Regions from separate parts of the Colwellia sp. MB3u-55 genome, predicted to be linked through region 2. Evidence: predicted binding sites of a transcription regulator. Region 2 holds the regulator's gene; each other region holds the start of a gene.
The links. Region 2 encodes sigma-54, which starts transcription at its own class of promoters, with help from an activator protein. Its sites were predicted from a motif close to GTTGGCACGNNNNTNGNNT; they were not measured.

Region 1: H4J66_RS03050 (DUF2726 domain-containing protein) is a predicted target of sigma-54. The motif match lies at 5,203-5,221, and genes of this name have one in related genera.
Region 3: H4J66_RS13040 (PEP-CTERM sorting domain-containing protein) is a predicted target of sigma-54. The motif match lies at 2,641-2,659, and genes of this name have one in related genera.

The regions. Positions count from the first base shown of each region.
Region 1 is NZ_JACGUS010000070.1:23,262-31,135, forward strand. Features, by position in the region: gene H4J66_RS03025 (RND family transporter) at 1-1,307, shown strand, start outside; gene H4J66_RS03030 (outer membrane lipoprotein-sorting protein) at 1,317-2,108, shown strand; gene H4J66_RS03035 (hypothetical protein) at 2,251-3,555, shown strand; gene H4J66_RS03040 (hypothetical protein) at 3,758-4,267, shown strand; gene H4J66_RS03045 (dUTP diphosphatase) at 4,356-4,985, shown strand; gene H4J66_RS03050 (DUF2726 domain-containing protein) at 5,274-5,951, shown strand; gene mtnN (5'-methylthioadenosine/S-adenosylhomocysteine nucleosidase) at 6,338-7,048, shown strand; gene H4J66_RS03060 (cobalamin biosynthesis protein) at 7,227-7,874, shown strand, end outside.
Region 2 is NZ_JACGUS010000122.1:508,105-515,978, forward strand. Features, by position in the region: gene lptA (lipopolysaccharide transport periplasmic protein LptA) at 1-339, shown strand, start outside; gene lptB (LPS export ABC transporter ATP-binding protein) at 336-1,067, shown strand; gene H4J66_RS18490 (RNA polymerase factor sigma-54) at 1,147-2,655, shown strand; gene hpf (ribosome hibernation-promoting factor, HPF/YfiA family) at 2,679-2,966, shown strand; gene ptsN (PTS IIA-like nitrogen regulatory protein PtsN) at 3,012-3,467, shown strand; gene rapZ (RNase adapter RapZ) at 3,499-4,353, shown strand; gene H4J66_RS18510 (HPr family phosphocarrier protein) at 4,367-4,642, shown strand; gene mgtE (magnesium transporter) at 4,762-6,120, shown strand; gene pmbA (metalloprotease PmbA) at 6,234-7,601, opposite strand; gene yjgA (ribosome biogenesis factor YjgA) at 7,709-7,874, shown strand, end outside.
Region 3 is NZ_JACGUS010000116.1:234,381-242,254, reverse strand. Features, by position in the region: gene H4J66_RS13055 (M20/M25/M40 family metallo-hydrolase) at 1-205, opposite strand, end outside; gene H4J66_RS13050 (hypothetical protein) at 451-1,086, shown strand; gene erpA (iron-sulfur cluster insertion protein ErpA) at 1,130-1,471, opposite strand; gene H4J66_RS13040 (PEP-CTERM sorting domain-containing protein) at 1,673-2,545, opposite strand; partial or broken gene prsT (XrtA/PEP-CTERM system TPR-repeat protein PrsT) at 2,845-5,580, shown strand; gene H4J66_RS20815 (hypothetical protein) at 5,541-5,678, opposite strand; gene H4J66_RS13030 (DUF6776 family protein) at 5,685-6,416, opposite strand; gene H4J66_RS13025 (chloride channel protein) at 6,558-7,874, shown strand, end outside.

The DNA of each region.
Region 1 (7,874 bases), on a different contig from region 2:
TTAGTATTGAAGGCGTTAGTCGTATTGAGATTAATGATAATCCCGTTAATTGGTTTAAAGCGGATCACGAAATAAGAATTGCTGACAAGGTGCTCAATGAACATTTTGCTGGTACTTATGATGCTTGGTTAGTGTTTAACAATAACAAGGGTGACAATAACAGCGAGGTAAACAAATTCAAAACAGTTCTGGCAACGTTTACCGCTGATTCAACTAGCGCTAAAAAAATTAATTCCTTTATAAATAAAGTTAACTCGGCTAAAAAAGAGTCATTATTTAATCAGAACTTGTTGGTTTTATTAGATGACCTAACGTTTTCTGCTCCTGATAAAGACCAAGGTATTATAGAGCAGCTAGTCAATATTGCTGATAGCGCTTTCAACGACAGCAAAGTATTTCTAGACCCCGCGTTATTAAACTGGCAAAGCGACTTTCAACAAGCATTACTAGCCACAGGTTTAGTCGGTAAAAGTAATGGCTTGGCTGATATCGTCAAAACGGTCAATCGTGAACTTTTCTCCGGTGAAGATAAAGACTTTACTCTGCCTGAAACGAGCAATGGCGTGGCGCAAACATTATTGCAATATCAGTCGTCACATCGTCCACAAGACTTATGGCATTTTGTCACTAAAGATTACCAAAAAAGTCTCTTATGGTTGCAAATGACTAGTGGCGATAATCAACACACCACCAAAGTTGTTAACTGGACAGAAACTTACATTACCAACAATCCCATGCCAAAAAATATTAGTTATCAATGGGCAGGTAAATCTTATTTAAACATTGTTTGGCAAGATGCGATGGTAAATGGAATGATCGACAGCCTATTGTCTTCATTTGTCATCGTTTTCTTGATGATGGTTTTACTGTTTCGCTCTTTCAAGTACGGTATTTTAGCCATGTTGCCGCTAACACTTACTATTTCGATGATCTATGGATTAATTGGCTGGATAGGTAAAGACTATGATATGCCTATCGCGGTATTGTCGGCGCTCACATTAGGACTATCTATCGATTTTGCCATTCATTTTCTCCAACGTTCACGAGAATTAGAGAAAGAACTGGGCAGTTTATCACAAGCATTAACCGCAATGTTCCAAGAGCCAAGCCGAGCAATATCACGCAATGCAATAGTTATTGCCGTTGGTTTTACCCCATTATTACTTTCACCATTAATGCCTTATATTACCGTTGGTTTTTTCCTGGCGAGTATTATGGCGCTATCGGCGTTAGTTACTTTAGTGTTATTGCCGGCATTAATGACCCTTTTTGCTGGTAAGCAAAACCTAAAAACTGAACGACTATAGGATATAAAGATGAAATATTTATCAAAACTATTGATACTGGTCTGCTCCCTTTCAAGTTTTGTTGGCCAGGCTGGCGATATAACCAATGCCAATGAAATTATTACTAAGGCAAACTTAGCCTCATATTATTCTGCTGATGATGGTAGTGCCCAAGCCCGTATGATTATTGTTGATGCGCAGGGCAATAAGCAGATGCGACAATTTACCATCTTGCGTAAAGACCAAACCGATCTAGGTAACCAAGACATCTTAGTGTTCTTCTCTCGCCCCACCGATGTCCAAGGCACGGTATTTCGTGTAGTAAAAAAAGTCACAAGCGATGACGACCGCTGGTTGTACTTGCCAGCACTAGATTTAGTAAAACGTATTTCAGCCGGCGATAAGCGTACTTCTTTTGTTGGCGCACATTTTTTTTATGAGGATGTTTCTGGCAGAAACCCAGCAGAAGATAACTTTACCCTGTTAAAAACTGATAACAACTTTTATACGATCAAGGCTCAGCCAAAAGATCTAAACAGTGTTGAATTTGATCATTATATCGTCAGTGTTGATAAAAACACTTTTTTACCGATGCAAGTTGACTTTTATAACAGCCAAGGTAAAAAATCACGTTCTCTACAAGTATTAAAAACTGAAGTTATTGATGGTTTTACCACGGTTATGCATTCAAAAATAACTCAGCATTCCGATGGTAGCTATACTGAAATGCAATTTAGGAATGTGAAATATAATGTTGGCTTACCCAATGATATTTTTTCTGAGCGCAGTTTACGTAACCCCCCGAAAGAGTGGCTGGATTAATAAGCTAACGATGATCGTATAAACTCATCCTGATCCGTTTCAGCGACTAACGTTTTAACTGCTGAAATTAGTTTAGTTGCTGAAATTAATTCAGTATCGGGATTATTATTTATATCACTAACAATAAATGGACAGAATTATTTTGCAAAAATCAGTAAAAAATTTCTATTTTATAGTGACCAGCCTTTGTGCCGCTAGCGCAATTTTTGCCGCTAATGTTCTCGCAAACGAAACAGATAATTGGGGAGATGAGTGGAGCGAAGCAGTGGTTTCACCTTGGAAATTTTCAGGTTTTGTTGAAGCGGGTTATGGCTATTTATTACAGGATAATATTGTTGAGTCAAACGCATCATTAAGTGAAATCACCACACGCGTTAATCTTGATTACAGTCATGAATCTTTTGAGCTGGTTTCAAAAGCAGAGTTAATTTATGACGATGTATTAAAAGATACTTTTTTGCAAGCACGCGAATTAAATATCCGTTTTAGTCCCTCTGATAAAACAGATGTTAAATTAGGGCGGCAAATTCTGACATGGGGGACTGGTGATTATATTTTCCTTAACGACTTGTTTGCAAAAAACTGGCAATCATTCTTCTCGGGACGTGATGACCAATATCTAAAAGCGCCTTCAGATAGTGCGAAAGGTACTTGGTATATTGGTCACTATTCACTTGATCTCACTTGGACTCCTGAGTTCACCCCTGATGTTTACATCACTGGCGAACGTTTTTCTTTTTATTCACCGCAAGCACAAGCCATTGTTGCACCCGCTGATAATTTTAGGGTAAAAGAAACCAAGAAAGCACAATTTTCAGCGCGCCTTGCGACTAACAATAATGGCGTGGAATATGCGTTGTATGGTTATAAAGGTTTTTGGCCAACTCCCGTAGGTATTACAGAAGATAACAGTCAGCCATCACAAGCTTATTTTCCAGAAATGAATGCTTGGGGAGCCAGTGTTCGATTGTCATTAGCCGGCGGATTATTTAATGCTGAATATGCAAGTTATAACAGTATTGAGGATAATAACGGCACTAACCCTTTTATTGCTAATGGTCAAAATAGGTTGTTAGTGGCTTTTGAAAGAGAAGTAATTAAAAACCTGACTGCTAGCGTTCAGTTCTATGTTGAGCAAACCAAACATTATCAGCAATTTATTAGCCATTCTGCTACGCCAGCAACAGAAGTTGATGAAAATCGTCAATTATTAACCTTTCGCTTAACCTACAGAACATTGCAGCAAAAATTAATTTATAGCGTTTTTAACTTTTATTCTCCCACAGACAAGGATGGTTATCTTAAACCTTCAATAACTTATCGCTATAGCGATCAGTGGTTATTCTCGGCTGGGGCGAATTTATTTTGGGGTGAAGAAAAGTATACTTTTTTTGGTCAACATCAACAAAACAGCAATGCTTGGCTTAGAGTAAAAGCCCACTTTTAAATGACGCCAGCACTAAAGGCTCAATGTCTACAGAATTAATCTGACAATAACTTACAGTTTTTCAGTATATCCTAACAATTAGATCACTGAAACTTACCCGTAATAATATGAGAATGGCTGTAAATCTTCTGTTGAGCTTATTATGAACAAAATTATCATCGTCATCTGTTTTAACATCTTGTTTTCTTTTAATAGTTACGCAATGAAATCTAATGATTATATTATTTCTATTAAGCATGCAACTAACGACAGTGACTATTACTCAAGTGTTGGCGTAGAGGTAATTCATCGTAAACTTAATAGTTATTTAGGTTTCTCGGTTAATAGCTCAATAGGCTATGCAAGGGTTACCGATACCTTTGATTATCAACATGGTTTTATTGCATGGGAAGGCGGTATAAAAATAGGTTACTTTTCTAACTTTAGTCTTTATGCTGAATTTGGCGTTGATCTGCTTGAGCTTGCCTTTAATGATCGAAGTGACGATGACTATTCATATAATGATAAGCGCTATAATACAGATTTCGAAAATGATAACTTTGACCATCATTACAATGATAACGATTCAGATGGTTATATAGGGATCGGTAGTTCGATGATGATTGAGCAAATAAAAGTTACAGCATTTGTTCGTTTTCGTGAAATAAGTGGTTATAACTGGCAAGCAAAAAACTATGCCTTTAGCGGCATTGAGTTAGCGGTAGTTTTTTAATTAAATTACCATCGTTTGTTTGCTTGTTTCTTTCTTTTCTCTACGGCAAAATAGTCCCTATAGATATTTACAAATAATAGAGAAAATAATGAGCGCAAATTCAGCAGCACAAAATCAAATAAAACAAATGCTAACCATGCAAGACGCGATGAATACGCGTGTTAGTGATACCTGGCAAGAAAATGGTTATGAGTGGTATCGCGCCATTTGGGTTGAGTGTGCTGAAATGTTAGACCATCACGGATGGAAATGGTGGAAACATCAAGAAATAGATATTGCGCAAGTGCAATTGGAGTTGGTTGATATTTTTCATTTTGGTTTAAGCTTACGTTTAATGACAGGCGAAACCGTTACAAGTATTACTGACACCTTATCAACAGAACTCACTGAAAGCTCAGGCGAAAAAGATTTTAAAATTGCCCTTGAAAACCTAGCGTCAGCCGCCGTTACTAACAAAAGTTTTGATGCGATTGCCTTAGCTGATTGTATGCGTTTGATGAATATGGACCTAGATGAATTATTTCGTCAATATGTTGGCAAAAACACCTTGAATTTTTTCCGTCAAGACCACGGTTATAAAGAAGGGACATACATCAAAGTTTGGCATGACGAAGAAGACAATGAAGTATTAGCTAATTTAGTTAATACCTTAGATGCCAGTGCAAGTGATTTTCAGCAACAACTTTATGCCGCACTTGAGGCAAAATACCCAGCATAATTATTCGCTCAAAACCTAACAAAGACTCTAGATAAATAATAACTAGAGTCTTTTATCCCCCACCATTTTTTCCATTCTAAAACAGTATGTTAGCTTGAAGCATACAGAATAAACTCTACTTTTCGAACGGTTATTAAAACAACTCTTTTATATTAAGATCTGTCGCATAAATTCCACCTAGCCAAGGGTTATTAAAAGAATCTAGTGAATTATGATCTGTGGCACAAATTCTGCTTACTCAACTGTTATTAAGAAGACCGTCAAGAATTTGAACCGCCGGAGCAGTGTATGGAATTAATTCTCTTTGCCATGATCAGCCTAATTGTTATTGTCGCTTTGTTAGCTAGCCGCTTAAACGACAATAGTTTTCCTTTTCCATTTGATAAAAAGCAAAGTCTTTTTACACCAGCAGAGAAGAATTTTCAAAATTTGCTCGAACAAGCCCTTGGTGGTAAATATCGTATTATTAATCGAGTAAAACTTGCTGATATCGTCACTGTTCGTCATGGTGTGTCGAACAGAGCAAGCCAAACAGCATCAGCGAATGCCGAAAGTAAATACTTAGATTTTGCTATTTGTGATCGGGAGAGTATGAGGCTATGCGGCGTTATTGATTTAGTTGATACCCAAGGCAAAGGCTATAAAATCAAAAAAGACTGGTTTGTCAGCGGCGCATTAGAAGCATCTTCAATTCCTCATATTCGTATAAAAGTGAAAGCTAATTATACTGTTGACGAGATCCGCGCTTGTATTTACAGTCGACTTTTAGGAAACAGACCTCCTGAGCCAAAAATTAAAGGAAAAATTATTCCTGCTCCTATGCTAAAGCCTCGACCCAATAGAAATAGAGAAGAAGTTGGCGCCTTGTCTCCTATTGCCGCTCGCGCGCAATTAGGCTCATCAACAACAGGTAATGCTATGTCGCAACGAATTCCTGCACCGCAAGTAGCCGCATTACCTCATTAAACTCTACAATAAAATCACCCCATTATTAAAATAAAAAGTCAGTGATTTACATCGCTGACTTTTTTTTTCGCTTAGATATAATTACCGTGCGTGGCTGTATTAATGCCATAAAGGCTAAGAGTGGCAATGTGATCGTAATATATTGTTGCCGTATAATCTTATGCCTATTCAACTCATACATAGAAAGACAGGATGTCTGAGAAAGGCCATCCTGAACATATACGCTCTTTGCCATCTCGATAACCGCTCCTGCGTTACTCTACTTCCTACATCCATGTAGTCACAGCACCGCGTTATAACGTTCATCCTGAACATAAATATACGACATCTGGGAATCTTCACGTTATAATTGTTTTATTAGATGTTATCAACGAATTGGAAATAAAATGAAAGCAGGAATAATTGGCGCAATGGAGCCAGAAGTTGCTATTTTAAAAGCAAAATTAACTCATGCAGTAACGATCGAACATGCAGGTTATACTTTTTATCAAGGGCAACTCAACGGCAGTAATGTCGTTATTGTACAATCGGGGATTGGTAAAGTGGCTGCAGCCTTAGCAACCGCCATTTTAATTGATAAGTTCCAGCCTGACTATATTGTTAATACCGGCTCTGCTGGTGGTTTTGAACAGTCATTAAAAGTAGGCGATATTGTCATTAGTTCAGAAGTTCGCTATCACGATGTGGATGTCACCGCTTTTGGCTATGAGATTGGTCAGTTACCCGGCAATCCAGCTGCTTATATTCCTCACCCGACACTTGTTAAGGCCGCACAGGCAGGTGTTGCTGAATTGGAAAATATCCAGACCTTACTGGGTTTAATCACTACCGGCGATACCTTTATGACAGCTGATGATGATATTGCCAAAGCCCGCGCTAACTTTCCGACTATGGCCGCGGTTGAAATGGAAGGAGCCGCAATTGCTCATACCTGTCATCAATTTAAGGTGCCTTTTGTGGTTATTCGTTCTATGTCTGATATAGCAGGTAAAGAGTCTCCTACCTCTTTTGAAGCTTATTTAGAAACAGCTTCGGTGAATTCATCTCAGTTAGTTGAAAATATGCTCGACGCATTGCAAGGTAAAAAGTTAACTTAAGCCCTAAGTTTAATCGATACCAACGCCACTAATTTTGTGATCTTGTTCGCGCAAGGAGAATATATCAAAGCAAGGCTGACGATTTTCTAATCACTAGCTATAGGCATTGAGTGCGACGCAGGTTTGGAGTATTTTAACCCGCACAAGTGAGCAATAATTTAATGGAATGGCTATAAATATGACTGCTAATAATCTAACAAACTTAATTGATATCAGCCCTTTCGCCTATTCAGTTGTCATGCTTTACGGTGTTATTTTGATTAAGCTTTTTACTGGCTATTTAGCGAGTCATCAACCCTTAAGGTTTTTTCGAATTTTTTGCGATCAACTCGCCAAAAAAGTCAATAAAAGTAGGAATACTGACCGTCAGTGTTTTATTTCTGGTTTAATTGCTATTGTAGTTAGCCTTACGCCTATAGTCATTATTCTTTGGTTATTTGAAGCTTTTGTTGAGGCCACCTGGCTTTGGCAGGGATTTTTACTTTATCTTGCCTTAGGCTGTTTACAACTAGGAAAAACAAGTAAAGAGATTGCCAAGTTAATTGTCGCCAACAAAAATTTCGAAGCTAAACAGTTATTAAACCCCTGGCTGTTACGTAATACCGAACAGCTTTCCTCTTTGGGCTTAGCAAAGAGCTGTATTGAGATGTTATTGCTTCGAGCGGTACAAAATTTATTCACCATTAGCTTGGTATTTTTACTTTTTGGTCCACTTACTGCTTTAGTTTGTCGATTGCTTATTGAGATGCATTACAGCTGGAATAACAAACAAAATAGTTTTCAACCTTTTGGCGACAGTGTTGCTTTTATTGTCAACATTATACAA
Region 2 (7,874 bases):
CAAGTGCTGACTCAATCAGGCAGTGAAGAAAAAACCTACATCGCTAAAGGGAAGCCAGCAACCTTTAAACAAACCTTAGCCGATGGCACTCCACTTAGCTTACAAGCCGACGAAATAAGATATGAGCCTGCAAATAATTTAGTGATCATTTCAGGAAATGCGCTATTACAGCAAGAAGGCAGTGAAGTTAGTGGCAGTAGAATTACTTACAATATTGCCACTCAGTATGTTAATGCTGAAAGTAAATCTAACGAACGCACTAAAACGATTTTTCAGCCAAAAGAAAAAATTAAAGCGACAACCACAGACGCGAAAACTCAGGAAAAAATTAATTTATGAGCACTAGCACCCTAATGGCAAAAGGCCTTGCCAAAGCCTATAAAGGCAGAAAAGTGGTTAAAAATGTCAGTATGCAAGTTTCAGCAGGACAAATAGTCGGTTTACTGGGCCCAAATGGTGCCGGAAAAACAACTTCTTTTTATATGATCGTTGGTTTGGTTGAAAGTGATAGTGGCGATATTATTTTAAATGACGAAAACCTGACGTTAGCGCCTATGCATGAGCGTGCTAGAAAAGGCATCGGATATTTACCACAAGAAGCCTCTATTTTTCGAAAACTCAGTGTTTACGATAATATTATGGCTATTTTACAAACACGAAAAGAATTATCAGATGCTGAACGTGAAGAAAAATTAGAACATCTTGTTGAAGAATTCAACATAGGTCATATCAAAGATAATTTAGGCATGAGCTTATCGGGTGGTGAACGCCGCCGAGTAGAAATTGCCCGCGCTTTAGCTGCTGAACCAAAATTTATTTTATTAGATGAACCTTTTGCTGGTGTTGACCCAATTTCAGTAGGTGATATTAAAAAAATTATTCTACACTTAAAAGAACGTGGCATTGGTGTGTTGGTCACTGATCACAATGTACGTGAAACTCTCGATGTATGTGAACATGCGTATATTGTTAGTCATGGTGAACTTATTGCAGAAGGTACTGCAGATCAAATTCTTGCAAATCAACATGTAAGAGATGTATACCTTGGTGAACAATTCACGCTATAGTAGTCAGTAAGTGAATAATATCTTCGTATGAAAAAAACGAAAATATCCCATTAAAAATAATAGGAAGTTAATGACCTAAATGCGCCCTACTCTACAACTCCGCATAGGACAACAATTAACCATGACGCCACAATTGCAGCAAGCAATCAAATTGCTGCAACTGTCTACGTTAGAGCTTCAACAAGAAATTCAAGAAGCCTTAGAAAGCAATCCATTATTAGAAATGGATGAGTCTTCAAATAATCCCGAAGATAAAAGTACTGACAACCTTGAAGAAGCTCACACTGCCGGTACTGGTGATGTTAAAGAAGCCCCAGCTTCTGATGGTAGCGAAGACGCTACGCCTACCATTGATGAAATCACCACTACTGAAGCCATGGACAAAAACGATATCCCTGAAGAATTAAACATGGATACCACTTGGGATGATAACTACACAGCTGGTGCAGCAAGTTCAAGTTCAGGCCCCTCTTCAGAAGATTATACTTACCAAGGCGAGACCCAAGACTCTATTCAAGATCATTTGCGCTGGCAAATGGAATTAAGCCCTTTTACCGAAACAGACCGCACTATAGCGACAGCAATTATTGATGCGGTTGATGACGCCGGTTACTTAACGGTATCTAGTGAAGACATTTTAGAGAGTGTTGCCATTGAAGGAGTAGAGCTTGATGAAATAGAGGTGGTACTAAAACGTATTAACCTCTTTGATCCTGTCGGCGTCGCTGCTCGTTCAATTTCAGAATGTTTAATCATTCAACTTAATCAATTTGACCCAGCTACACCTTGGCTAGCAGAAAGTAAGTTAGTTTTGCGTGACCATATTAATCTGCTGGGTAGCCGAGACTATCGTACATTAATGCGTAAAACTCGACTGAAAGAAGACCAACTGCGCGAAGTGGTACGTCTTATTCAATCACTTGACCCTAGACCCGGCGATAGTGTGATGAAGAGTGACGACCAGTACGTTATTCCTGATGTGTCTGTTGAAAAGAAAAATGGCCGTTGGGTGGTCGAATTAAACCCTGATACTGCGCCAAAACTTTCGGTGAATCAGCAATATGCTTCGATGTCACGTTCGATGAAGTCGACAGCGGACACACAATTTATTCGCTCAAATTTACAAGAAGCTAAATGGTTTATTAAAAGCTTAGAAAGCCGTAATGATACTTTATTAAAAGTGTCAAACTGTATTGTGCAACGTCAAATTGGCTTTTTTGAACATGGTAATGAAGCCATGCGTCCAATGGTTTTAAATGATATTGCCGAAGCTGTCGATATGCATGAATCAACCATTTCACGAGTGACAACACAAAAGTACATGCATACGCCACGTGGAATTTTCGAACTGAAGTTTTTCTTCTCAAGCCATGTTGGCACCGAAAGCGGTGGCGAATGCTCATCAACAGCTATTCGTGCACTAATCAAAAAATTTGTTGCTGCCGAAATCCCAGCAAAACCACTTAGTGATAGTAAAATGGCTGATTTATTAGCCGACCAAGGGATAAATGTAGCTCGACGTACCATAGCAAAATATCGAGAGTCACTTTCTATTCCACCTTCTAACCAACGAAAAAGTTTACTTTAACGAAAAGATGAGGAATTAAGCTTATGCAAATTAATCTTTCTGGCCACCATGTTGACATTACCGAAGCTTTACGAGAAAACGTCACGACTAAGATGACAAAATTAAGCCGACATTTTGATCATATCAATAATGTACATGTTGTTCTCACCGTTGAAAAATCAAATCAAATTGCTGAAGCGACTGTTCACGTTAGTGGCTCTGATTTACATGCAAAAGCTGAAAATGCTGACATGTATGCCTCTATTGATAGTCTTGTTGTTAAGCTTGACCGGCAAATATTAAAGTACAAAGGTAAAACGAATCAGCATTAATGCTGTTTATCGCCTGTTCACTCACCAAAGAATCTAAGTAGTATAATGAAGTTGCAAGATATCCTTACCCTTGATTGCACCCTGTGTGCAATTAAGGGTACAAGCAAAAAAAAACTCCTTGAAATAATTAGCACAACTGCGGCAAAAAAATTCGACAATATTGATACTCATCAATTATTCGAAAGCTTAATGGCGCGTGAAAAAGTTGGATCTACCGGTATAGGAAATGGCATTGCGATTCCTCATGGTCGATTAACTAACACGTCACAAGTTATTGCTGTATTGCTGACCAGTGAACAAGCCGTTGAATTTGATGCGATAGACAACCGTGCTGTCGATATTATTATTGCGTTATTTGTACCCGAAGAAAACTGCCAACAACATTTAGATACCTTACAAAGTATTGCGCAAATATTTAGTACTAAACAATTCGCAAAGCAAATAAGAAAATGCAAAGATTCGCAAGAGCTTTTTACTATAATAAAGCATGCTCAACGTTAATAAAATCTAATAATAACCCAGGAAAACTCAAATGAAACTCTTGATAGTCAGTGGTCGCTCAGGGTCAGGTAAAAGTGTCGCCTTACGTGTACTCGAAGATTTAGGCTACTACTGTGTCGATAATATTCCGGTAAATTTATTGCCTGCATTAGCACATACCGTTATTAATGATTACGACAAAGTAGCGGTTAGTTTAGATGTACGTAACTTACCCAATGACCCTAATGATGTTTCAGAGATATTAGATTATCTGCCAAAAACGGTAAAACTCGATATCCTGTATTTAGATGCCGATGACTCTGATCTTATTCGACGTTTTAGTGAAACGCGTCGTTTGCATCCTTTAATTAAACAAAATATTCCACTCGACCAAGCCATCTCTTTAGAGAAAAAGCTGCTTGAGCCTATTTCGACGCGTGCGGGTTTGTATATTAATACCAGCCAGTTATCACCTCATCAATTATCTGATTTAGTGCGTGAGCGAATTTTGGGCAAAACCTCGGCATCTATGGTGGTGGTGTTTGAATCTTTTGGCTTTAAACACGGTGTACCACAAGACGCAGATTATGTTTTTGATGCACGTTTTCTACCTAACCCTTTTTGGGAAACAGACTTAAAAGGTTTTACTGGTTTAGATCAACCCGTGCGAGACTTTCTTGCTAGCCAACCGATTGTCACTAAATTTATCTGGCAAATTAACAGTTTTATGATGACGTGGTTACCCCACTTAGAAAGAAACAATCGCAGCTATATTACTATCGCTATTGGTTGTACAGGTGGAAAACACCGTTCAGTTTATATTGCGGAAATATTAGCAAACAATCTCAGAAAAGAACGCGAAGATGTTCAATCTCATCATCGCGACATTAAAATACAAAGCACTTAATAACGGTCACTTTATGCCAAAATATAATAAATCATTAACCATTAGCAATAAACTGGGATTACACGCACGTGCTGCCACTAAACTTGCCCAGTTAAGCCAAAAGCTTAATGCTAACGTTACTATTTGCTTAGAGGGCAAAGAAGCTGATGCCAGCAGTATTATGGGGTTAATGTTACTGGCCGGTGGCTTTGGGAAAACCGTAGAGGTTATTACCCAAGGAGAAGATGCTCAACAAGCACTTAACGATGTATGCCAGTTATTTTCTGATAAATTTGATGAAGACGAATGATAAAAAGACTGAATAAAAAATAAAGTTACGTTATCATTCATTACAACACCTTAGCCAGTGCATCTTGACTAAGATATAGACAATATAATTTTCGTATTACTGCGGCACAGGAAAACTTTATGCCGGAAATATCAGAGCAACAACAAAATCATCAACGCCTGCAACAAGTCAATGAAGCACTTGGTAGCGGTATGTTTGTGCACGTTCGAAAATTACTACAGAACATGCCAGCCTATGATATTGCTTTAATATTAGAGTCATCTCACTCGAAAAGTCGTGCCGTTTTATGGCAACTTATCGACGCAGATAATCACGGTGAAGTACTTGAAGAACTCAATGAGGAAGTTCGAAAAGGTATTTTAAAAACTATCCGCCCTGAAAAATTAGCCGCCGTTGCTGAAGGTATGGATGTTGATGATTTAGCTGAAGTTTTACGTACTCTACCCGATAGTGTTTATCAAGAAGTATTAAGTGCTATGGATTCGCAAGACCGAGGTCGAGTCGAAGCCGCGTTGTCATTTGAAGAAGATACTGCTGGCGGTATCATGAACACTGATACCATAACAATTCGTCCCGATGTAACGGTTGATGTGGTATTGCGCTATTTACGCTTACGAGGTGATTTACCTGAAGCGACCGATTCTTTTTATGTGGTCGATGGTAAAAATCACTTTATTGGCGCCGTTTCTCTAGCGGCGATAATTACCGCCAAACCTGAAATTATCGTCTCAACACTCATTGATAAAGATATTGAAGCAATTCAAGTGCATTTGTCTGATAGTGACGTAGCACAACTCTTTGAAAAATTTGATTGGTTCTCTGCACCAGTGATTGATGATGAAGGTCGTTTGCTTGGTCGTATCACGATAGACGATGTTATCGATATTATTCGTGAAGATGCCGAACATTCGATGATGAGTATGGCGGGTTTAGATGGGGAAGCTGATACCTTTGCTCCGGTTTTAAAAAGCACACAACAACGCTCTATTTGGCTTGGCGTTAATCTCATTACCGCACTACTGGCTGTTGCTGTATCGAGTATGTTCGAAGGTGTTTTAAGCCAACTGGCTATTTTAGCTATTTTAAATTCTTTAGTGCCTAGTATGGGTGGTGTTGCCGGTAACCAAACCTTAACACTGGTTGTTCGCGCCATTGCACTAGGCCATGTTGGCGACTCGAATGCGAGAATACTCATTCAAAAAGAACTTGCTGTTGGTTTTCTGAATGGCGTTATCTGGGCGGTATTAATTGCCGGTGTTGTGGCTATTTGGCAACAAAATTTAATGCTTGGTGGCGTAATAGCCTTTGCAATGTTAATGAATTTAACCGCTGCTGGTATCGCTGGTGTCGCTATCCCGCTGTTTTTAAAACGAATGAATATTGACCCTGCTCTCGCTGGTAGTGTGATATTAACAACGATTACCGATGTGGTTGGAATATTCGCTTTCTTAGGAACTGCAACTTTATTCCTAACCTAACCTCACCTAAACTAGATATGGGCTTATTGAGATCTTGATAGCTTTTCAAGATCTCATTGTTGGTCTGCTGGTTTTAGTAATCAAATGTACCTTGTTAAAATAGCAGGGTGTGATTAATTACCGCCAACCTGCATCTCTTCAATTAACAATGAACCCGTTAAAATACTGCCTCGTAAATCAACATCACTACCGACTGCTACTAAGCCTTTAAAGATATCAGATAAATTACCTGCAATGGTAACTTCTGATACCGGGTAAGCAATTTCGCCGTTTTCAACCCAGAAACCGGCAGCGCCACGTGAATAATCGCCATTGACTACATTAACGCCTTGTCCCATTAATTCAGTGACAAGAAAGCCAGTACCAAGTTTTTTCAACATGGCATTAAAATCACCACCATTGGCAGAACCTTTGGCGTTAATTTTCCAATTATGAATACCACCGGCATGACCAGTAGATTTAAGCCCTAGTTTACGTGCTGAGTAACTGGTTAATAGATAGGTCTCTAAACAACCATCGACAATAATTTCACGGTCAACCGTTTTTATGCCTTCACTGTCGAAAGCACTACTCGCCAAGCCCTTTAAAATATGAGGGCGTTCACTGATGTTTAAAAAGTCAGGAAAAACTTGTTTACCAATAGCGTCCATTAAAAAAGATGATTTACGGTATAAATTACCACCGCTGATCGCCGCAATAAAATGTCCAAAAATTGAATTAGCAATATCGGCACGAAACATCACCGGTACTTTTCCTGTCGGTAATTTTTGAGCATTTAATCTCGATAGCGCTTCTTTTGATGCTTGCACACCAATAGCAACGCCATTATCCATTAAGTCAAAATCACGATTAACGGTGTAAGCATAATCTCTTTGCATATCATCACCTTCAGAGGCGATCATTACACAGCTTAAACTATGGCGAGAGCTCGGATAGCCAACAATTTGCCCATTGGTATTACCATACACTTTATAGCCTTCAAAGCTATCAAGTGAGGCACCATCTGAGTTAGTAATACGAGGGTCATACGCTAGCGCACTGTCTTCACATTCTTTGGCGAGTTGAATAGCTTGGTCTGTTGTTAAAACTTTTGGGTGATATAAGTCTAAATCAGCAGGCGACATTTCAAGCATGTCCTTGTCTGCTAATCCTGAACAGTCGTCAACAGAGGTATACTTTGCAATATTAACCGCCGCTTGTACTGTTTGCTTTAAAGCCGCTTCTGATAAATCTGCGGTTGAAGCACTCCCTTTACGACCTTGCTGGTAAACAGTAATACCCAATGCACCGTCATTAGTAAACTCAACCGTTTCCACTTCACCAAACCGCGTACCAACACTTAACCCTTGTTGGCGGCTTATAGAAGCTTCAGCTGCATCTGCTCCTAGCGATTTTGCTAAGTCGAGTACTTGTGCTACACGTTGCTCAACGTCTCTTAATTGTTCGTTCATCGATTGTTTAGCGTTCATCGTTTCAGTCATAATTTATTGTTTTCTTCTATAAATGCAGGAAATTGGAGAATATGCGCTGTATACCATAAGCACTTACGAGTATAATAGCGATAATTATCACTTTAATAACGAATATTATGCCCGACTCTGCTAACGATATCGATGAATTAGATGAAGAATTAAAAAGTAAATCAGAAGTAAAGCGCGAAATGATCCAGTTACAAATCTTTGGACAGTCGCTTATTGATTTATCTAAGCATCAGCGCAGTAAAATTCCTTTTACTGAGGAGATTAAGGACGCCT
Region 3 (7,874 bases), on a different contig from region 2:
CTGAACCCATTAATCGATGCCCCACTTCCGTGGTTAAAGATTCTAAGACCTTATAGGACAAATTAGATTGCAGAGCGGTATTTTTTAATTGTGTCAGTTGCTTAGTTTCTGATTCAGTCAGTGTTGCCGCTGAACTTGATAAAGCTAACAAAGTACTACTGAAAACAAGCGTTTTTATTACCGATTGAAAAGGCACTTTAAGCATTATATTCCCTTTTATAAATATTATTGATTATAGAATTAATTCAGTATCAAGAATCTTGCGCCGACATGCAAATAGGTTCGCCTTAAAAAAGTGGCAAACTATCTTTATTAAACCATTGAACCCTAATTAAGCGAATACTGAACTTTTAAAAGATTTATAGCTCAATACTACAGTGCCAAATATAAAGTTAACAAGCAGGATTACATTTAAATAAATTAAGCAATGGACTGACTTTCTCAATTATCTTGCATATAGCGGTACTGATAATTTTTACACAAGGGTTATCAACAGTTCCACTTAGCGCAGTAAAAAATAACGATTCGGTTAACCCTATTATTCAAGCTCGCCTATATTTTCCTTTACGGTTAAGGAAAAAAGCGACTCTTACTTCCAGCAAGGAACCGCTAGCCATTAAAGAAACCATACCAACAGATGAAACAAAAATAAGTAATGAATGGTTAGAAAAAACCAATAATAGGAATATTTTGCCTGCAAAGTTATCTAAACAGCCAATTGATAAAAACGTGTTGGAGAGTAAAACATCAAGTAAAAAAATGAGTCAAACGTCACTAGAGAAGCTTAAGCAACGTTTAGATAACCAAGCTCGTGAAAACGCTGCAAACGACAGCTTAACTAAATACCTAACCGATAAGAGTACAATTGCCCAATCCATCACAACGTATGATCAGTTAGCCCCAGCGAAAGCAAAAATTAAAGAAGTCGATTGTAATAGCAGTAAATTTAATAGTGCGCTAAATACGATGTCAACCCTGCTTGGCGGCAGTATCAGGTGTAATAGCATGCCTAATTTAAAAAACTTTTTAAATAAAAGAATGGCCGTAGCTGAAAAAAAGCACAAAAAAGCACAAAAAAGCCAGTAATATTTCGCTGGCTTTTTGTTAATCACAATGTAACTAAAGAGAATTAGATTGAGAAAGAAGATCCACAACCACAGGTTGATGAAGCGTTTGGGTTATGTACTAAAAATCGACTGCCTTCTAAGCCTTCAATATAATCAACTTCACCATCAACTAAATATTGTAAACTCATCGGGTCAATAACCATAGTGACGCCTTTTTTAACGATAGTCATGTCACCATCGTTCACTTTTTCGTCAAAAGTAAAGCCATATGAAAATCCAGAGCAGCCACCACCTGTTACATAAACACGTAATTTCAATTCCGGATTTTCTTCTTCTGTGATCAAAGATAATACTTTATTTGCGGCGGCATCGGAAAATTTTATTGGTAATTCGGGAGTTGACATATTGCTCTACTTACAAAGATGTTACGGGAGTGTCTCGCGTGTATTATCTTAAACTTGACTAATTTAGTCAAGTATTGTCTGAGATAGTAAAATTTATCAGCAAGAAGAAGAATTTTATCTAAAATATATACAAAAAATGCGCTATATAATTAACTATAGCGCATTAATTAAACCACTAACGGGTCAGTAGCTAATAGTAAATTAGTGAGTTATTTTTCTACGATAAATAAGACCAAACATAGCAAGTAACATTAACACAAATGTTTGTGGCTCTGGCACTGCAATAGTATCTCTAGGTGGAGCAAAAGAAGCTACACCTTCAATAATGTCATTAGCACAGGTCATTGCCCAACGAAAGGCTATTTGATTAGCTGTCGCTAATGCAGTATTGGCAACATCAAACGAAAAACTCACTTTACCGTAGCCATTATATGTATCACCAACGGTCTTAGCATAGCTATAAGAAGTATCTGCATACCATGAAGATGAATCATGAATCTTATCAGTATGATTATTATCAGCAAGCATAACCGCTTGATCAGCACGGGCACTGTTACCATGAAGAGTCGTTGAAGAAACAACTTGATTAGCACCAAAATTCGACTTCAAATGCCCAGTTCCTGAATTAGAATTACGTGCACCACTTAAATCGTAAACGTAGTTCCAATTTGTGCCGGTATTTGAATTAGCTGCAGCGCTAGTAAAGCTGTCATCTGAGGTATTTCCTTGGGGATCCCAAGGCGATTCTCCAGTACTGTTAAAACTATTATTAGCAGCCATAAACAAATCACCAAGCCTGATGCCGTCTCTATTTATATCGTTGTAAAATGCAGTAAAGATATCAACAGATAGTGTGGTACCGACACGAGAAACAAACATTTGGTCAACGTCATATAGATAAGATTTACCATTGATGTCATTTCTATGACCTTTACCTATATAATTATCTTGAATATCAGAATAACCTTTATCAGCATACTGCTTCATCATGTCTTCGGCGCTAAGTGTATCTGCAAACGCGTTAATACTTGATACTGATAGTGCAGCTATTGCAATCCATTTTAAACATTTCATATTTTAAACCTACTCCTAAATACTGGCATAAATAACATGTGTAATAAAAACACAAGACTATGTATAAATTTTTATTTACTTATTGACCCAACCCAGTTCAATATTCAGGCCAAGATTAAAAAGCCCTTTATTTTTAAATGCATAGGATTATATTATTTCATATAACGATTATCTTACCTAAAAGTGTAAAAAATATCGACAACTATTAAATGTACAACTTAAACAATTAAAGATCTGCTAGATATTCATAATGACTCCTAGTATCCTTAGCAATTGATTTTCATAAGAGAAATAATTAAATGGCCTCTTTGGTAAAAACGACTTTAGCCTTACTCTGCGGGACAATTTTATTGCTGAGTTCGCATGCTCTGGCTTTGCCCGATCAAAGCGCAGATAAACCTTATGAAGATGCCCTAGCAAGTTTTTACCTTTCTGAACTCAACGCGGCAATTATTCATTTAAAGAATGCTTTAAAAAATAATCCTGAACATTTACCTTCTATGGTGTTACTCGCCGAAGTATATATTGCTATGGGTGATGGCGCATCAGCAGAAAATCAACTAGAAAACGCCCAAGAAAAGAATGCCGATGAAAGTAAAATACTGCCGTTAATGCTTGAAGCTTATCTTTTACAGCAAAAATATAAAAAAGTAATTAATGCCCCAATGGCTTCTATAACTCAAAAACAACAACTGAGTAAAGTTGCCGTATTGCAAGGACGTGCTTTCATAGCGATGAATAACTTAGCGCAAGCAAAAGTTTTATTCAAAGAAGCTTTAGAGTATATGCCTAGTAGTATTAAAGCCCAATTAGGCATAGCACAAGTAGGTATGCTTAATGGAAGTATGCTCCAAGCAAGAGTCTATATTGATAAGGCACTATCTTCATCGCCAACCAACAGTATCGCTTTAACAATGCTTGCCAATATAGAACAGCAAGCTGGTAATCAGATTGAATCGTTAAAAATAATTTCACAAGTTATTGAGCTAAACAATAAAGATTTTCCTGCGTTACTTACGCGAGCCAGTTTATATATTGAACTGGGTGATTTTCAACTTGCTTTAAACGACCTTAGTATAATCATCACAGAAATTCCCAATGAGCCAAAAGCAAATTATTTAAAGATAATTGCGAACAGTGCCTTAGGTAATACTGAAGAAGTTAATAAAACAACCGCCCATATCAATACCGTATTGATGGGATTACCCGAAGATATAATGAAACAGAATCCCGTGTATCTTTATTTAGCGGGTGTGATTAGTTTTCAGCAACAAGAAAATTTAAAGGCTCAAGATTTTTTGCAAAAATATATCGCTATTATTAGTGACGATATAAGAGCGTTAAAGTTAGCCGCTCAAATTGAACTCGCATTGAATAATCCCTTTCGTGCAAAAACATTATTAGTAAAATCTAGACTAGTAGCCCCTAACGATGTTGAAACATGGTCGCTTCTTGGTCAGACCTATACCGTATTAGGAGAACTACAACTTGCTGAGGATTACCTCAAAGATGTTATTAACAGTGATAAAGAAAATCCCCAACCTTTATTTGAGTTAGCAAAGTTAGAAATTTTATCGGGAAAATTCCCACAAGCTATTACTCACCTTCAATTAGCAAAATCAATAGATGCTAATATAAGTTTTATTGTGCTGCTCGCAGAGGCCTTCCAACAAAACAATCAGTTTGAACAGGCACTAGAGCAATTGAACCTTGCATTAACTTTACAAAGTGATGATAGCGTTTTGCACTTACAAAAAGGTATTTTATTAGGTCAACTAAAACAGCACCTACTAGCAAAAAAATCACTAGAACAATCACTAAAGTTAAACCCTAACAACCTTAGAACACTTGTCCATTTATCAAGAATCGATGTTATAGAACAACAGCCAGAAAAAGCGATAGCAACAATAAATAAGAAAATCGTTGAACTAACAGAACCCAATTCATTTTTACTGATTGAGCTAGGTAATATACATCGCCTAACCAACAATAATAATGAAGCGTTATCAGCCTACAAAAAGGCCTATAGTGTTGATAACACTAACCCCAATGCATTAATAAATATTATTGAAATACAAGTCATGCTTGGCCAATTGAAAGAAGCGATAACCTTAACCAGTCAGTTTTTAAACAAGAACAACAAGGCAGGAAGTATTTATCTAGCGCTCGCTAATTTATACATGGCAGATAAAGAATACCAAAAAGCGTTTAGTACTTTCGAGTTAGCGGTTAAAAATAGTAATGATAAATCAAATGTTTATAATGTTTTTGCTGATGCCCAATTGTCACGCTCAGATTTTGAAGGTGCTACACTCAGCTTAAAACGATCAATTTCATGGAATGCTGAAAATCTTGACTCCCATTTAAAGTTGTTTGATATTTATCTACAACAAAAAAACGAAACGTTAGCGCTCGATATTTTAAAGCGTATAGCCAAAAAAATTACTAATATTATCTTTTTAAACAACCTTGAGGGTAACTTATACTTACAGTTAGGAAAACTAGACGAAGCAGAAAAAATATTTCTAGCTTCCTTGCGAAAAAGTAAAAACCGGCCCGCTGTTTATGGTTTATATCGTGTATACAAACAACAAAAGCACTTTTCAAAGGCGCTTAACTTATTAACCCCTTGGGTTAAAGAGAACCCAAAAGACATTACCTCTCAAATAGCAATCGCCGATACACTAGTCGCAAGAAATCAACTTCAGAGTGCGGCTAAAAAATACCAAGATTTAATTGAAGCGTTTTCTGAACTGCCAATTTTGTTGAATAACGCCGCACAAGTATTCATTAAACTGGAGCAGTTCCCTCAGGCATTAACGTATGCAAAAAAAGCACACAAGCTATTACCTGATAATGTCGCAATAATGGATACACTTGCTTGGTCTTATACCCTAAACAAACAAGCAGATTTGGCACTACCTATATTTAGACAAGTTATTGTTAAAGATTTCAACAATGCTGAAATAAAGTATCACTTAGCTGTTACTTTATATCAATTAGATCGCAAGAGTGAAGCAAAAAAATACCTAAAGGCTGCGTTAGAAAATGAAAGTACACTTCCTAACAGAGCTGCTGCTATAGCACTTATGGAAAAGCTTACTGTGGAATAGCGTGAATAATTAAAAAACACTTGTCATTATTGAGTGTTTTTTAATAAATCATTCCAAATATAGCTCTGGTCTATTCGCTGATATTTTTGCCATCTGTTCTTCGGTAAAATAGCAGCTAATTCTAACTTTTCAGGTAAGAAATCATCTGGAAGAGTAAACTCACCTTCAACGATTTGAAAATATTGAAAACTAAAGGATAAATCTTTCTTTGTAGATACCGATATATTACTTAACTTTAATTCGCTCGGCTTATTATCTAAACTCCCCAATAAAGTAAAATCGACATAGCCTTTAACAAAACGTTTACGTACTTGCTGTTGCATTAAAACAATTTGAAAACGAAAATGATGTGGACTGGCTGTTGGATGGACCATCATTCGATCGATTGCCAATCCATCAGCGGTTTTTTCTGGTGCCATCACTTTTTCATAAAAAGCTAATTCTTTTTTTACTTCATAATGCTCAGACTCCATTATTTTTAAAAGCTCTTGGGAGTGCTGATTAGCCATACGTTCAACTTCTAGCTCTACTTCAAGGGTATTAATCTGACTGTTTTGCTGAACATTTTTTTCATAAAGTTTACTCAATCGCGTTTGCTGTTGTGCTAACGTTTTAACTTGATAACCATGATAAAAATTCCCAACACGATAGCCACTGTAAAGACAGATAACAATCACGAGAAGAAGTAAAAGGGCGGAACGGAATGCGCCTAAACGCACAACAACCGTATTTAGATTTATTTTTGCTAACCAATTCATTTGAAAAGTATTATGATATCCAACGAGTTAATAAATATTTTTAGGCTCAAACAATAAAAGGTGCACCCATTCATTATTATGATATCGCTCTCTTTACTTAGAAAACGTTTAGCCTTACCGAGAACTTCCTGGCAACTTTGTTTGTTAGCCGCTTTAGGTGGCACTGCATCAGCACTTCTAGTTGTGCTATTCACCTACAGCATTGAGACAGTTCAAAGCTTTTATTTAGTCCAAAAAAATAACTATACCAGCTTAAGTGCTTTAAGTCGTTTCCATTTGCCTATAGTAGGCGGATTAGTCATTTTATTTTTTGCTTGGCTAACCGGCTACCAGTATTTACGTACCGGTATTCCTTTTGTGTTGCATCGCCTAAAAGTAGCTAATGGCATTATTCCATTTCGCAATACGTTGAATCAATTTTTCGGTAGTGTGATTGCATTAGCGTCCGGCTTCTCAGTTGGAAAAGAAGGGCCTGCTATACATTTAGGAGCTGCTTGTAGCAGTTATTTAGGTAACAAGTTAAATCTACCGTTTAATACCATACGCACACTATGTGCATGTGGCATTGCCGCAGGTATTTCCGCTTGTTTTAATACCCCCATTGCCGCTGTTATATTTGTTATGGAAGTTATTTTACGCGAATACAAAGTGCATATTTTTATTCCTGTGATGATCGCTTCTATTACAGGGTCAATGATCAGCCGAAGCCTTTTGGGACCTACCCATGAATTTGGATATTTTAGTAAAATATCCCTCAGTTTTGATCATTATCCTATTTTGATTATATTAGGGTTAATACTTGGGTTATTAGCCTATGGCTTTAACCGATACTTAGTCCTTATTATAAAATATTCGAGCTCGATTCATATTGTGCCACGCATTATGTTAGCAGCATTAATTACTGGGATACTTGGATTTTTTGTACCCTTTGCTATGGGCACAGACTTAAGTGTAATAACGTTTGCCTTAGAAAATAATATTCCTTTACAATTATTACTTGGGGTTTTATTTGCTAAAATTTTGATGACCATTACCGCTTTAGGCTTAGGTATTCCTGGTGGAATTATCGGTCCTATTATTGGTATTGGTGCTATTGTAGGCACCTGTGTTTCAATATTAGTTACGGGTTATCTTCCCGGAGAAAATTTTGCTGGTGATTATGCCTTAATGGGTATGGCGGGGTTCTTAGCTGCAACACTAAACGCTCCCCTTGCCGCATTATTAACGGTAGTCGAGTTGTCAAATCAGTTAGAGGTTGTTGTGCCTGCAATGATAGTCATCACCACTGCCTGTGTCTTTTCAGGGCAGTTTTTCAACAACCGATCGGTATTTGTTATGCAACTTGAGCAACAGGGTCTCAAATATCGAAAATCCCCCATCGAGAAATCATTACAACGTATCGGTGTATTAGGCGTTTTACAGGAAAATATTAGCGTTTATCAACAAGAATGTTCTTTG